Regions from separate parts of the Methylomusa anaerophila genome, predicted to be linked through region 1. Evidence: riboswitches for the same ligand, from Rfam matches in the RefSeq annotation. Region 1 holds a riboswitch; the other holds the start of a gene.

Region 1 (5,631 bases):
GCCGGCGACCTGTGGTTTACTCCCAGTATCCGCTACAACTCTTCCGATATATTAGGCAGTTCCCGGGAAAAAAGGGGGGGGGGATGGTTGAAGGCGGACGATGAACAGAGAGACAGCAAGACCACCTGGCAGTTCGCCCTGAAAAAGAAGGTGAGCAACAGTCTGACCTTGCGCGCTTCCTACGGCAAGTACTACCGGCTGTTGAACCTTTATGAGATTGCCGGCGACGGGGCCGGCATTCTGCCGCGCCCCGGTACTGATGCGCACGGTAACGCTTGGGGCTCCGTTTATCCGCAGCCGGAAGAGGGAATCCAGTGGGATGTGGGCGCTGCCTGGAAGGGCAGGTGGCTCAAGGCCGACGCCGATATCTCCCTGACCTATTTCAGCCGTCGGTCGGAAAATCTGCTGCAACTGCAGCGGTATGGCATTAACAACTGGTGCTATGTGAATGCGGCCAAAGGCAAAGCCAGCGGCGTGGAACTGCAGAGCAATCTGACCTGGGCCAAATGGGATCTCAATCTGGCCGCTACCTATGTACATGCCAGAAGTTCTTCCACTACCGGTAATACTCCCGCCGGCCTTTATACCTGGAATGATTACCCTATGACCTATACGCCGGAATGGGAAGGAAAGCTGCGCCTGACCTACCGTCCGGACAGCAAGACAGCCCTGTTCACGGAAATAAACTATACGGGCGAACAGTATTACGCCGATAGTTTATCTACTTTGGGTGGTGGTTCTAGTCAATATATGCAGACGGCGCTTACTACCGTAGGGTTGGGCTGCCGGTACCAACTGAACAAAAATGCCCAGTTGGTTGTCGGCGTCAACGATCTTTTTGACAAGGGACCGGAACTGAAGGAGATTTATACGGAAACCGACGGTTACGGCCTAAATGTGAGGAAGGAGTCCAACGCTGCCTATCCGCTGCAGGGACGGACTTACTACGCGACAGTGCAATATAATTTTTAGCCTTGCGTAAGAGTTACATGTGTTCTGACATACCAGGTTAACAGAAATGGAATTCCAGGAAAGGAGGTGATGCGAAAAGCCTTAAAGCAGCGAAAGGGGGTGAAAGCAACTTCGGGACAAGCAGCAAGCGGAAAATCAGGACTGTAAAAATAGGAGGGGACATGAGTATGAAACTGTTTAAAAAAGTATGGATCGTCTTAGCGCTGGTGATGGCCTTTGCTACCACCGCCTGGGCCAACTCCGCCTATACGGTGGTGAACTCCGGTTATAGCCAGGGGAAAGTGGGGACCATCACAAGCACCGGCTCCGTAACCCCCAGCGCCGTCTCCACGCCTTTGAACGGCGCCCCGGCGGTGCACTCCTTCACCGACGCCAACGGCCAGCCCCGGATGCTTGTTTATAACTATACTGCCGCTACAGGTAACCCTGAAGTCCTAATCTACAACCCGGCCACATCCCCGTGGACCCAGGTGAAATCTATTGCCGATTTGGCCGGCGCCAACATTGTCAACTTATACGGCATCGCCACATCCGGGAGCTATCTCTACGCGGTGGACTATGACACCGCGAAGATCGTTCAAATCAACATGGCGGGCGATGCCTACTCCGTGACCGCCACCTACACATTCCCGGGGACCACGGGCTATGAAAAACACGGTGTGGCCATTGCCGCCGTGGGTGACTACGTCTACGGCCTGTTTACGGAAGTGGACGATGATTATGCGACCAACCCTAATTACCTGACCAGCAAAGTGGTTAAACTCAATAAAAGCACCTTGGCTGCAGTCGGCACTGCCGCTCAGGTGGGCAAAAACGCCTTCACCCTGAAGTCTTACAATAACAAGCTCTACGTTGCCGCCGTTGGCGGCAAGCAGCGGGATGACGGGACCTACAACAGCGGGGAGTCCAAGCTGAATGTGGTGAACCTCGCCGATATGACGGTGGCCACGCCTTTTACGTCGGGCACGGCAATTCCGTACGAATTCCGGGATATTACCCTCAGCACCGCCGGCGATGCCTATCTTCTGGTCGGCAGGTACACCCCCGGCTACGCAACAATGACCGGGAAGGTGTACAAAACCACAGCGACGGCTATCGCCTCCGGCAGCCTCGGCACGGAAAAACAGAGTTTCAACACCGCCGGTTACTACTGGGCGCTGCTTTATGAAACTGCCGCCGACCGGCTGTGGTTCGCCCAAGGCAACCAGGTCGACCTCCGCATCGCATCTACTTACACCTCCATAGTGAGTTTGCCGGCGCAAACGATACTGGGCGGCTCCCAATATCCCAACCTCAACTCCGTCGCCTTAATCGGGCAGGCGGGCGCCACCCTCCAGGGCTATCAGGACCCGGCCCTGCCCGGCGTGCAATCCGGCCTGAAAGCAGCCCGAAAAATCAAAACCACGAAGTAATCCTATCGTTTTTTCCTGCGCCGCCGTTGGCTATACGGCGGTCCGGTGTTTGTAAAAGGAGCTGGTACTGTTGTACTGGCTCTTTTGCTTTGGCGCAGGGCCGGCCCTATTCGATAACTGTCTGCTTCTTAGAGAAACGAGGCGAGGAAATGTTTTTGCGACAATACCGAAAAACCGCGGTTGCTGCCTTGATTGCGGGATTGCTTATTTTTACGCTGCCGGTTGCCGCTTTGGCCGACGCAGTGAATGACGGACCGGCGCCGGCCGCGAATCCCGCTGATCCGCCGGCCAACCCGCCGAGTGTCAAAAGGGACGGTTCTGTGACTCATTTAAAAACACAGTAGAACCCCGTCCCCTGACACTCCACGCAAGGGGGTTAATTCGACATTGACAGAATCTGGTATACAAATGAATTTGATGCAGGACGACATTTTGTACGGTGTTCATTTTTCCTTATAAAACGCTATAATGAGGTTATAGCGAATTTTTTCCTGGAAGGATTATAATGTCAGGCAATTTGGTGGCGTTACTCCCAGAAGTGGATTTAGCTTGACGAAGATTTGGTAATAATGATAATGTGTAGATAGAATGTAGATGAAATATAAGGAAAGGAAACATGGGCTATGCCTATCGCTAAAGATAAGAAAGATTACGTAAATAAAATTATGGATGAAATAGTTGGCAGTATGCGCAGAATTTTTGGTGATGACTTACGCCAGGTAATCCTTTTTGGTTCGTATGCTCGTGGAGAAGAAGAAGTGTATTCAGATATGGATGTAATGGTGTTGGTCAATTTACGTGATGCTGAATTATGTAAATATAATAATGTTCTTGCAGAAGTAATGACCGATATTTCTGTTAAATATGGTGTTCTTCCGGCAATTATTGATAAAAATTATGAACAGTTTTATCATTGGTTGCCAGTATTGCCTTTTTACCGTAATGTAAAGAACGAAGGTATTGAATTTTATGCAAGCTGATATGTTAGAGTTGTCTAAGTATCGTATGTTAAAGGCGAAGGAATGTCTTGCGGATGCTCAGGATGCTTTTGAAGAAAGTCGGCTAGCAAACTCAATTAACCGGTCATATTATGCGATGTTTCATGCAACTAGAGCATTATTGGCTATAGATAGTTTTGATTCTAAAAAACATTCAAGTATTTTAGGCTATTTTAATCAGCAGTATATTGCTAGTAAAAGGGTTGAAACGAATTATTACCAGATGCTGGCCAATGCTTTCAGGGTAAGGAATAAGACTGATTATGATGATTTTTATATTGTTAGCAGGGAAGAGACTTTGCAACAATTAAACAATGCTCAAACTTTTATCACATTCATGAATGCTTTCATTGATAGTTTGATAGAAATTAGTGAATAGCAAAAACCCATACGGAAATGCCGGAAGTCTTTATAAAAAACTGCTTATCCACTGCTTATTTTCAAAAGTACAAATATTTCATAAGTTACATACCGCCACAGGCACAAACAGGACGAAATAGAACAAATGAGCGGCAAACGTGAGTGGCATAGGGACGGTTCTGTGACTCACTTAAAAGCACAATAGTTGTCAAGAACCCCGTCTCTGACACTCTCCAATACCAGCCTTATCCGTAATGGCAGACAATTTTTTTTTGACAATTGTGCATAATTATCCACCAAATACCTCATATGAGGGATTTACGCTATATTTATCCTAAGATATCATAAGAAGCAGAAAAGGAAAATACGGGATAGGTGCCCTTGGGGGCTTAATAGGGAAGACCGGTGTGATGCCGGCACGGTCCCGCCACTGTAACGGGGAGCAATCTCGCCTAGTTGCCACTGAAGCGGCCTGCTTTGGGAAGGCGCGGGGAAGCGATGAACCGGAGTCAGGAGAACTGCCTGTCCGGCAATCGCCATTTGACCTGCGAGCGACAGGGAGGAGATTACGGAACGGCCGGCCGTCAGGCCTGTCCCGCCAGTCTAGCGTACGTACCTCCCGTGAGGGAGTTTTTTGCTTTTTGTGGGATTTATTCGCCCGGGAAAGGAAGGATCTCTTAATCGGGCAGGCGGGCAGCACCAACCATCCAGGGCTATCAGGACCCGGCCCTGACCGGCGTGCAATCAGGTCTAAAAACAACGCGAAAAATCAAAACATTGGCTATACGGCGGTCCGGTGTTTGTAAAAGGAGCTGGTACTGTTGTACTGGCTCTTTTGCTTTGGCGCAGGGCCGGCCCTATTCGATAACTGTCTGCTTCTTAGAGAAACGAGGCGAGAAAATGTTTTTGCGACAATACCGAAAAACCGCGGTTGCTGCCTTGATTGCGGGATTGCTTATTTTTACGCTGCCGGTTGCCGCTTCGACCGACGCGGTGAATGACGGACCGCCGCCGGCCGCTGCCGGTGCGGCGCCAGCCGGCGGCCCGGACAGTACGCCGGGGCAGGCGCCGGCGGCGAATCCCGCTGATCCGCCGGCCAACCCGCCGGATCAGGCTCCGGCGGCCGCGCCGCAGCCTGCCTTCGACCTGCCGGCCCCCGACCCCGGCCTGCCGGCAAATACCGGGCTGTCGCCGCTGGTCATCAAGCTGGAATACGTAAAGGCCGAGCAAGTGAAAGCGATGCTTGCCGCTTTATTTCCGGATAACCGGGTCAGGGCGGAAATTATTAACGGCATGCTGGTGGCGGTCGGCAGCGAGGAGGACTGCGCCATGGTTAAGGACATGCTGGCCAGGATTGATGTCGCGCCGAAGCAGGTTATTTTTGAAGCCGAAGCGATCGAGGTATCGCGGGACGATGCCAGAAAAATCGGCATCGACTGGGGGCCGGTCACCGCCTTGCCGGGCGCGGCGACGACCGACGGCAGTTCTTTTCGCCTCGGGCTGGGCATTCCCAACCATGAGGAATACGGCGTCAATGTTTCGGCCACGATTCGCCATCTGGTGGAAACCAAAAAAGGCCGGCTGCTGGCCAGCCCGCGGATTGCCGCTTTGGACGGACAGACGGCGCAAATTCTCATCGGCGACAAGCTGGCGGTGGAAAGTACGCAGATTTCCAGCGGCACGACCATCACCACGGTCACCTACGTGGAAGTGGGCATCAAACTGGAAGTGACGCCCACCATCCATGCGGACGGCACTATAAGCACCCATATCAAACCGGAAGTCAGCAACAAAACGGACACTACCAGCAGCGGCAACCCCAACATCCGGACCCGCCAGGCCGAAACAACGCTGCGGGTAAAAAACGGCGAAACAATCGTGCTTGGCGG
Region 2 (5,631 bases), 750 kb from region 1:
CCCATGCGCCCGAAGTTTACGGTGTCTGCCAAGTATTTCCCCGCCTGGGCCGATCACCAGGCAACTATTGAAATAGTTGCCGGTGGCTTCATCCTGTTCGGCGCAGCCTAAGAATACGGTAAGGCCGCGCTTTGCGGCCAGGCAACGGATGCCATCCAGACCGGGACAAGGCTGCACAGGTATGTTTAATGGCTCCCGGGCCGCCTCAGCCTTAAGTTTAAAGAAATATCCCTGTACCGCTGTTTCCGGAGTAACGACCCATTTCGCTCCCTGCTGAGCCGCCAAATCAATGGCCTGATGCAGCAGTTCCAAATTGCGGGCTTCCGGTCCCCCGCTTAAATCCAAATGTAAAAAAGCGACTCTCATCTTAAATCTCCTTAGAATTGATACTGAATGTCCGGTTGTTGCTGATTATTACTCGCCTTTTAAAATTTACTTTTATAACCTAAGCTGAAATTAAAGGGAGTATAGTAATATTCCGAAGTAGAATGGGAAATTATGTCTTTCCGGTTCAATACATTCTGAGCTGTAAGGATAATTTCCTGCTGCTTGCCGAGGGTATAATTCACACTCAAACTGGTTAGTAAATATGGCTTGACATCATATGATTTTGCAGTACTTGGCGTCATGACCCGATCAGCCAGATAATTGCCGGTGAGTGTAACCTTCCAGCGGTCATGTTGATAAGTTGCGCCGCCATTCACCTGCCAGCGCCCAAAGTTGCGATCCCAGTAAGGCTTATCCGTGCTTTTCGTTAAAGCATCGCCATAAGTGACGCCCCAGTTGAATGTCCAATCCTTAGGCCCGTCAACCTGGCAAGTCAACTCCACACCGGTATTTTTCATATCTTCATTCTTATAGGAATAGGTGCCGTCTGCCTGATTATAAGTGGAAGAAATATTGTCTTTGATTGTAAAACTAAAAACTGCCAATCGCCAGTTATGATTGCCGCTGTTTCTTTTCCAGCCCGCTTCGTAATGCAGGCCGGTCTGAGGCTTTAGATTAGGGTTGCCAAGCCGCCGGTCATCGTTGCTGCTGTACATTTGGGCAAAGGTCGGCATTACGAAAGACTGTCCGACACTGGTATAAATAGATTCGTTATCATTCAGCTTGTGAAGAAATTGAGCCTGCCCGCTAAAATTATCATAATTTCTCCCGTTAGGCGCGTTTGCCGTCCAGGTTTCCCTCCCGCTCAGGATTATTGTATCAGCCTTGCCTGCAGGCTGTTCCCACTGTCCGTATACCGAATAGTTGTCCCGCTGATAATCCAGGGTATTGCTGATATTAGGGTCATAATACTCATTTTGGTAAGTAACACCCAGCAATAATTTATTGGCATGAATCATCCAGTCTTTTTGAAGATCAAAGCCGTAAGTGCTGCTTCTGCTTGTTTCACTTGTTTTTTTAGGATACCCGGCGGCGGAGCCTGATGAAGAATAGTAGTCTGTCCCTAAGGTGTTCATCGTTTTATAGTTATAATACAGCGATCCCTTTATATGATCCTGGTCATACTGCAGCTGGACAAAATCCTTTTCATCCGTATATACCCTGCTGTATCTTGTCTTGCCAATCAGATTCGCAGCATAGCCTGTCCCGAACTTATAGTCGTAAAGCGACTCTGAGCTATTATGGCTGTATAGCAACGATACGGCTTTACTAAACTGGTAAGAAAGCGTCTGATTATTGCGCTCCAGCCCGGGAAAAAACATGTTCATCTCTTTGCCGTTTGCTATTGATTTAGAAATATTTCCCAAGTCGCCCCATTTTTCAAAATTATAATTTAATCCCAGCTTTCCTGCCTGAAGAGTAAAACTATGGTCTTGCTGCCCATAATTGCCGCCGGAAATTTTCACAGAGTTTTGCAGGTTTTTCTTGGTAATAATGTTGATGACCCCGCCGGTAGCCTCGCTGCCGTATAGTACTGAACCGCCGCCTTTGACAATTTCAATCCTTTCGATGTTCTCGACAGGTATGTCTTCCAGATTATACAACCCACGCAGATTAAGCGGTGTGCCATTGACAAGAACAAGGGTGCCTGTTGAAACACCCCGTATTATTATCTTGGTCGTCATGGTAGTCATAGAGGCCCCGCTGGGGCCAAAAGAAGAATATGTAAGTCCTGCCGCTTGTTTTAACGCTTCCGCCACATTCCGGGCCCCTGTTGACTTAAGATCTTCATATGTATAGACACTGGTCGAAGCCGGGGTATCGATATCGCTCTTCTGATATCGTTGGGCAGTTACCATTACCTGTTCAAAGTTAAACTCCTGTTCCTCTTCCGGCGCTGCGGCATTGCTGATAGTCATGCCGGCAATGGCCATTGTGCACGAAGTAAGCGCAGCGATTGGGATTATTGCCTTCTTATTAATATTTTTAATGTTTTTTATTTTTTTAATAATCTTGGTTCTAAACGCCATTTTTATCTCCCTTTCAAAGTATAATATCAAGTCTCAATAACCTTCTTGTATTCCTGGCTGAACAACTGCGGCTACGCTGCCTGGGCCACACCGAGAACACGCTTACAGTGACGCTCGTCCCCAAAGCCAGCGCCAGAATGATGGATTTTTTATACAGTTTTTATTTTTTATACTGTTCATAATATTCTTCCGATTGCCCTTTATGAATTGCACAACCAGCACCTTGAGTCCCTCGCCCAAGCGTCATTCATCATGCGTTTTCTCCTATATAACATTATTGGATACTGTTTCTGTCATGTACCAAAGGGCGTCCAAGGCTGCTACGGCAATAGGGCTGCCTCCCTTGTTACCTAAAACAGTAATATAAGGCACAGGCGAAGCTGCGTGCAGCAAAGCTTTTGATTCTGCCGCCCCGACAAAGCCGGCAGGCACGCCGATTACCAGCGCCGGCCGGATACCGGTTCGTTCCATTAGGGTTGAAAGTTCAAACAACGCGGCCGGCGCATTGCCAATGGCAACAATAACACCGTCTAATTGCCCGCCAAACTGCCTAATGGCGGCGGACATCGCCCGGGTAATGACGCTTTTGGCAAGCCGAGCGGTTTCTTCGCTGCCAATTAAACAGTACACCTTACCGCCATAGGATGAAAGCCGCTTATTAATTCCTGTACGGACCATTTCCACATCACAATAAATATCCCGTCCTGCTGCCAAAGCAGCACACCCGGCGGTGATTGCGTCAGGATGAATCCTGATGTGTTTGGCGTAATCAGGATCACCTGCCGCATGAATAATACGGGAATACACCTTAACAGCCGCCGGTGAAAGTTCCAGTCCCAGTTCATCCAAATAGGAACCTATAATTTCCATACTGCGGGTTTCAATCAAACCAGGATCCATGATATATTCCATAATGCGCCTCCTTAAAATATAGTTATGTACAGTATCATACCAAATGAAAACTCCTGGTCATAAGACCAGGAGAGTTAAATTCAGCATGAATAAATCCTTGACACAGAGCCCTTCTAAGTCAAGAGATCTTTCACGGTAATCCCCCTCCCCATCGCTCGTGGGTACAACGGTGATTATCAGTTAGGCAGTTCTCCTGGCTCCGGATCATGGCTTACCTAAACCTTCCCAAGATGGCAGATCTCAGTGGCATATCTTAAGCTTGCTCCCCGTTACAGTGGCGGGACCGCGCCGGCATTGCACCGGACTTCCCTATTAAGTCCTTTCAGACACCTAACTTTTTTCACTATGCAGTTTAAGTAAACATGTTAATAATAAGCTATTTGCAATGATGACACTGTCCTTCAGTCTTTCCAGAGACAATATTCGCAAATATTTCATGAGCTTCTTCGGAAGATTTGCCGTTTTCGATTGCTTTCTGGGCATGAATTACGGCAGAACGGTATTTTTTGTGTGCTTCATCCTGAGGAATTTTTTCAATGTCTTTAGTGTCAAAATTCATTACTTTTCGAAAAATCTCATGAATTTTTTCTGAAGATTTCCCTGCTTCTTTCGCAAATTGAACGTGTTTCATTGCACTTTCATAACGGTGCTTCGCATGTGGATCATCGGGAAGTTGAAATTCAGGATGTTCAGGATGTTTCTTTTCATTCATCATTATTCTCACCTCATTAAAATTATCTTTTTATATATTACTCCATATAGTGGTCATATAGTCAATAGCACTCCTCAGTCCCCTTGAGAACCGGCCAGTTTTGCTCTTAATATATCGACAACCAGGCCGGACCATGCCTGAATACAGTTTTCCAGTTTCGCCTCGGCGGCGATTGCCCGCGGCAAAACACCGAATTTACCGGCAGACAGCAGCAGCAACTCATTACCGGCGGCCACGGTTTCGTCGCCGGACAACAATTGCCAGTTAAACTGATCCAGTAAATGAACATACAGGGATGTATATGTCACCAACCGGGGGTCCTTGTCCAACTGTTGCAAGCAGTCTAAAAACCGTTGTTTTTCTAGATAGCCATTTTTTTGCAAATATTCCTGATACAGTGTTTCTTCCGTCAGGCCGAACCGGTTCATGCGCCTAAGCACGCTATGCTGTTTTTGGGGTGATAATCCGGTTTGCCGGAACAAGGCTTCTTTGACTGCCTGCTTTACGGTGCGGCCGATCAGTTCACCTAATTTGGAATGTTTGCCGGCATCCTCCAAATATAGTGGCGAACCCGGATTGGCAATTATTATTGTTTGGTCGGTCCCCGAACCTGTCGCCAGTCCGCTGGAATACTTGCTGCCGGCCATTAATTCCTGCAGCGCCGCCGTTTTGGCTTCGGTACAGGTAACCAGCGCTCTGGCCAATGTACCGGGCGGTATATCGGCGTCAATTACCAGCATGATGTTGATGGTACCCGGTTTATGCAGCCGGGTTTTTTGTCCCGGATTAAAATACTCAGCCGGATCACCTACCCGGCCGCCGTTTTCTTCCACCCCGCCGGTCGCTATGGCGGTTACGGTTAGTGTTTGGTAGCTTGCCGACTGAATGGCGACATTGTCCATGGATGCGCCCGTTCCCATGCCGGACACCCTGTCAGGGTCAAGTCCCAAATTCCTTGCCACTCCCTGCATATACTCCGGATAGGAATCCGCGTTCATAACGGCGTCCTTCATGTCATGATTAAATATTGCTTTTAAGTCTTCACGGTATCCTCCGTTTATTACCGAAGTGCCAAGAACCGTGCGGGGCTGTTTAAAAGCAATGACGACGCAGGTATTCTGCCGGTAAACCGGATCACCTGTTGATAAAGTATATAATTCTATTCTTTCATTGCCGGCACAAGGAACAACACTGCAATAAAAAATCAATATCAGCAATATGTACAGCTTTCTCATTTTGTTTCTCCCACCTAACTAAAATTCAATTCCTCTTTGCGCATTTATCCCCTATGGAATGTTTCAAACATACTGCCTCCTTGTTCTTATTCATATCGCAGCGCCTCAATCGGGTCCAAAAGAGCGGCTTTCCGCGCCGGATAAAGGCCAAAGAATAAGCCGATGCCGACAGAGAAGCCAAAAGCCAGAAAAATCGAAGCAAATGAAATTACAGTGTTCCAGTGGGCGACGGCGGCAATGATACGGGAACCGGCAATACCCAGGCCAATGCCCATAATGCCGCCGGTCACGCCGATGACTCCCGCCTCGATTAAGAACTGGAACAGGATGTTGCGATAAGTGGCGCCAAGAGCTT

What was found. Region 1 has a riboswitch for cobalamin ahead of MAMMFC1_RS10820 (type II secretion system protein GspD). Riboswitches for the same ligand answer to the same signal wherever they lie in the genome.
Region 2: another riboswitch for cobalamin. It lies ahead of MAMMFC1_RS14080 (precorrin-8X methylmutase); the one in region 1 lies ahead of MAMMFC1_RS10820 (type II secretion system protein GspD).

Annotation. Positions count from the first base shown of each region.
Region 1 is NZ_AP018449.1:2,390,973-2,396,603, forward strand. It holds gene MAMMFC1_RS10795 (TonB-dependent receptor domain-containing protein) at 1-972, shown strand, start outside; gene MAMMFC1_RS10800 (hypothetical protein) at 1,140-2,384, shown strand; gene MAMMFC1_RS10805 (hypothetical protein) at 2,534-2,728, shown strand; gene MAMMFC1_RS10810 (nucleotidyltransferase domain-containing protein) at 3,008-3,364, shown strand; gene MAMMFC1_RS10815 (HEPN domain-containing protein) at 3,354-3,761, shown strand; cobalamin riboswitch at 4,099-4,282, shown strand; gene MAMMFC1_RS10820 (type II secretion system protein GspD) at 4,481-5,631, shown strand, end outside.
Region 2 is NZ_AP018449.1:3,142,741-3,148,371, reverse strand. It holds gene MAMMFC1_RS14090 (carbon-nitrogen hydrolase family protein) at 1-366, opposite strand, end outside; gene MAMMFC1_RS14085 (TonB-dependent receptor plug domain-containing protein) at 426-2,417, opposite strand; gene MAMMFC1_RS14080 (precorrin-8X methylmutase) at 2,682-3,329, opposite strand; cobalamin riboswitch at 3,496-3,678, opposite strand; gene MAMMFC1_RS14075 (hypothetical protein) at 3,706-4,044, opposite strand; gene MAMMFC1_RS14070 (adenosylcobinamide amidohydrolase) at 4,116-5,276, opposite strand; gene MAMMFC1_RS14065 (ABC transporter permease) at 5,363-5,631, opposite strand, start outside.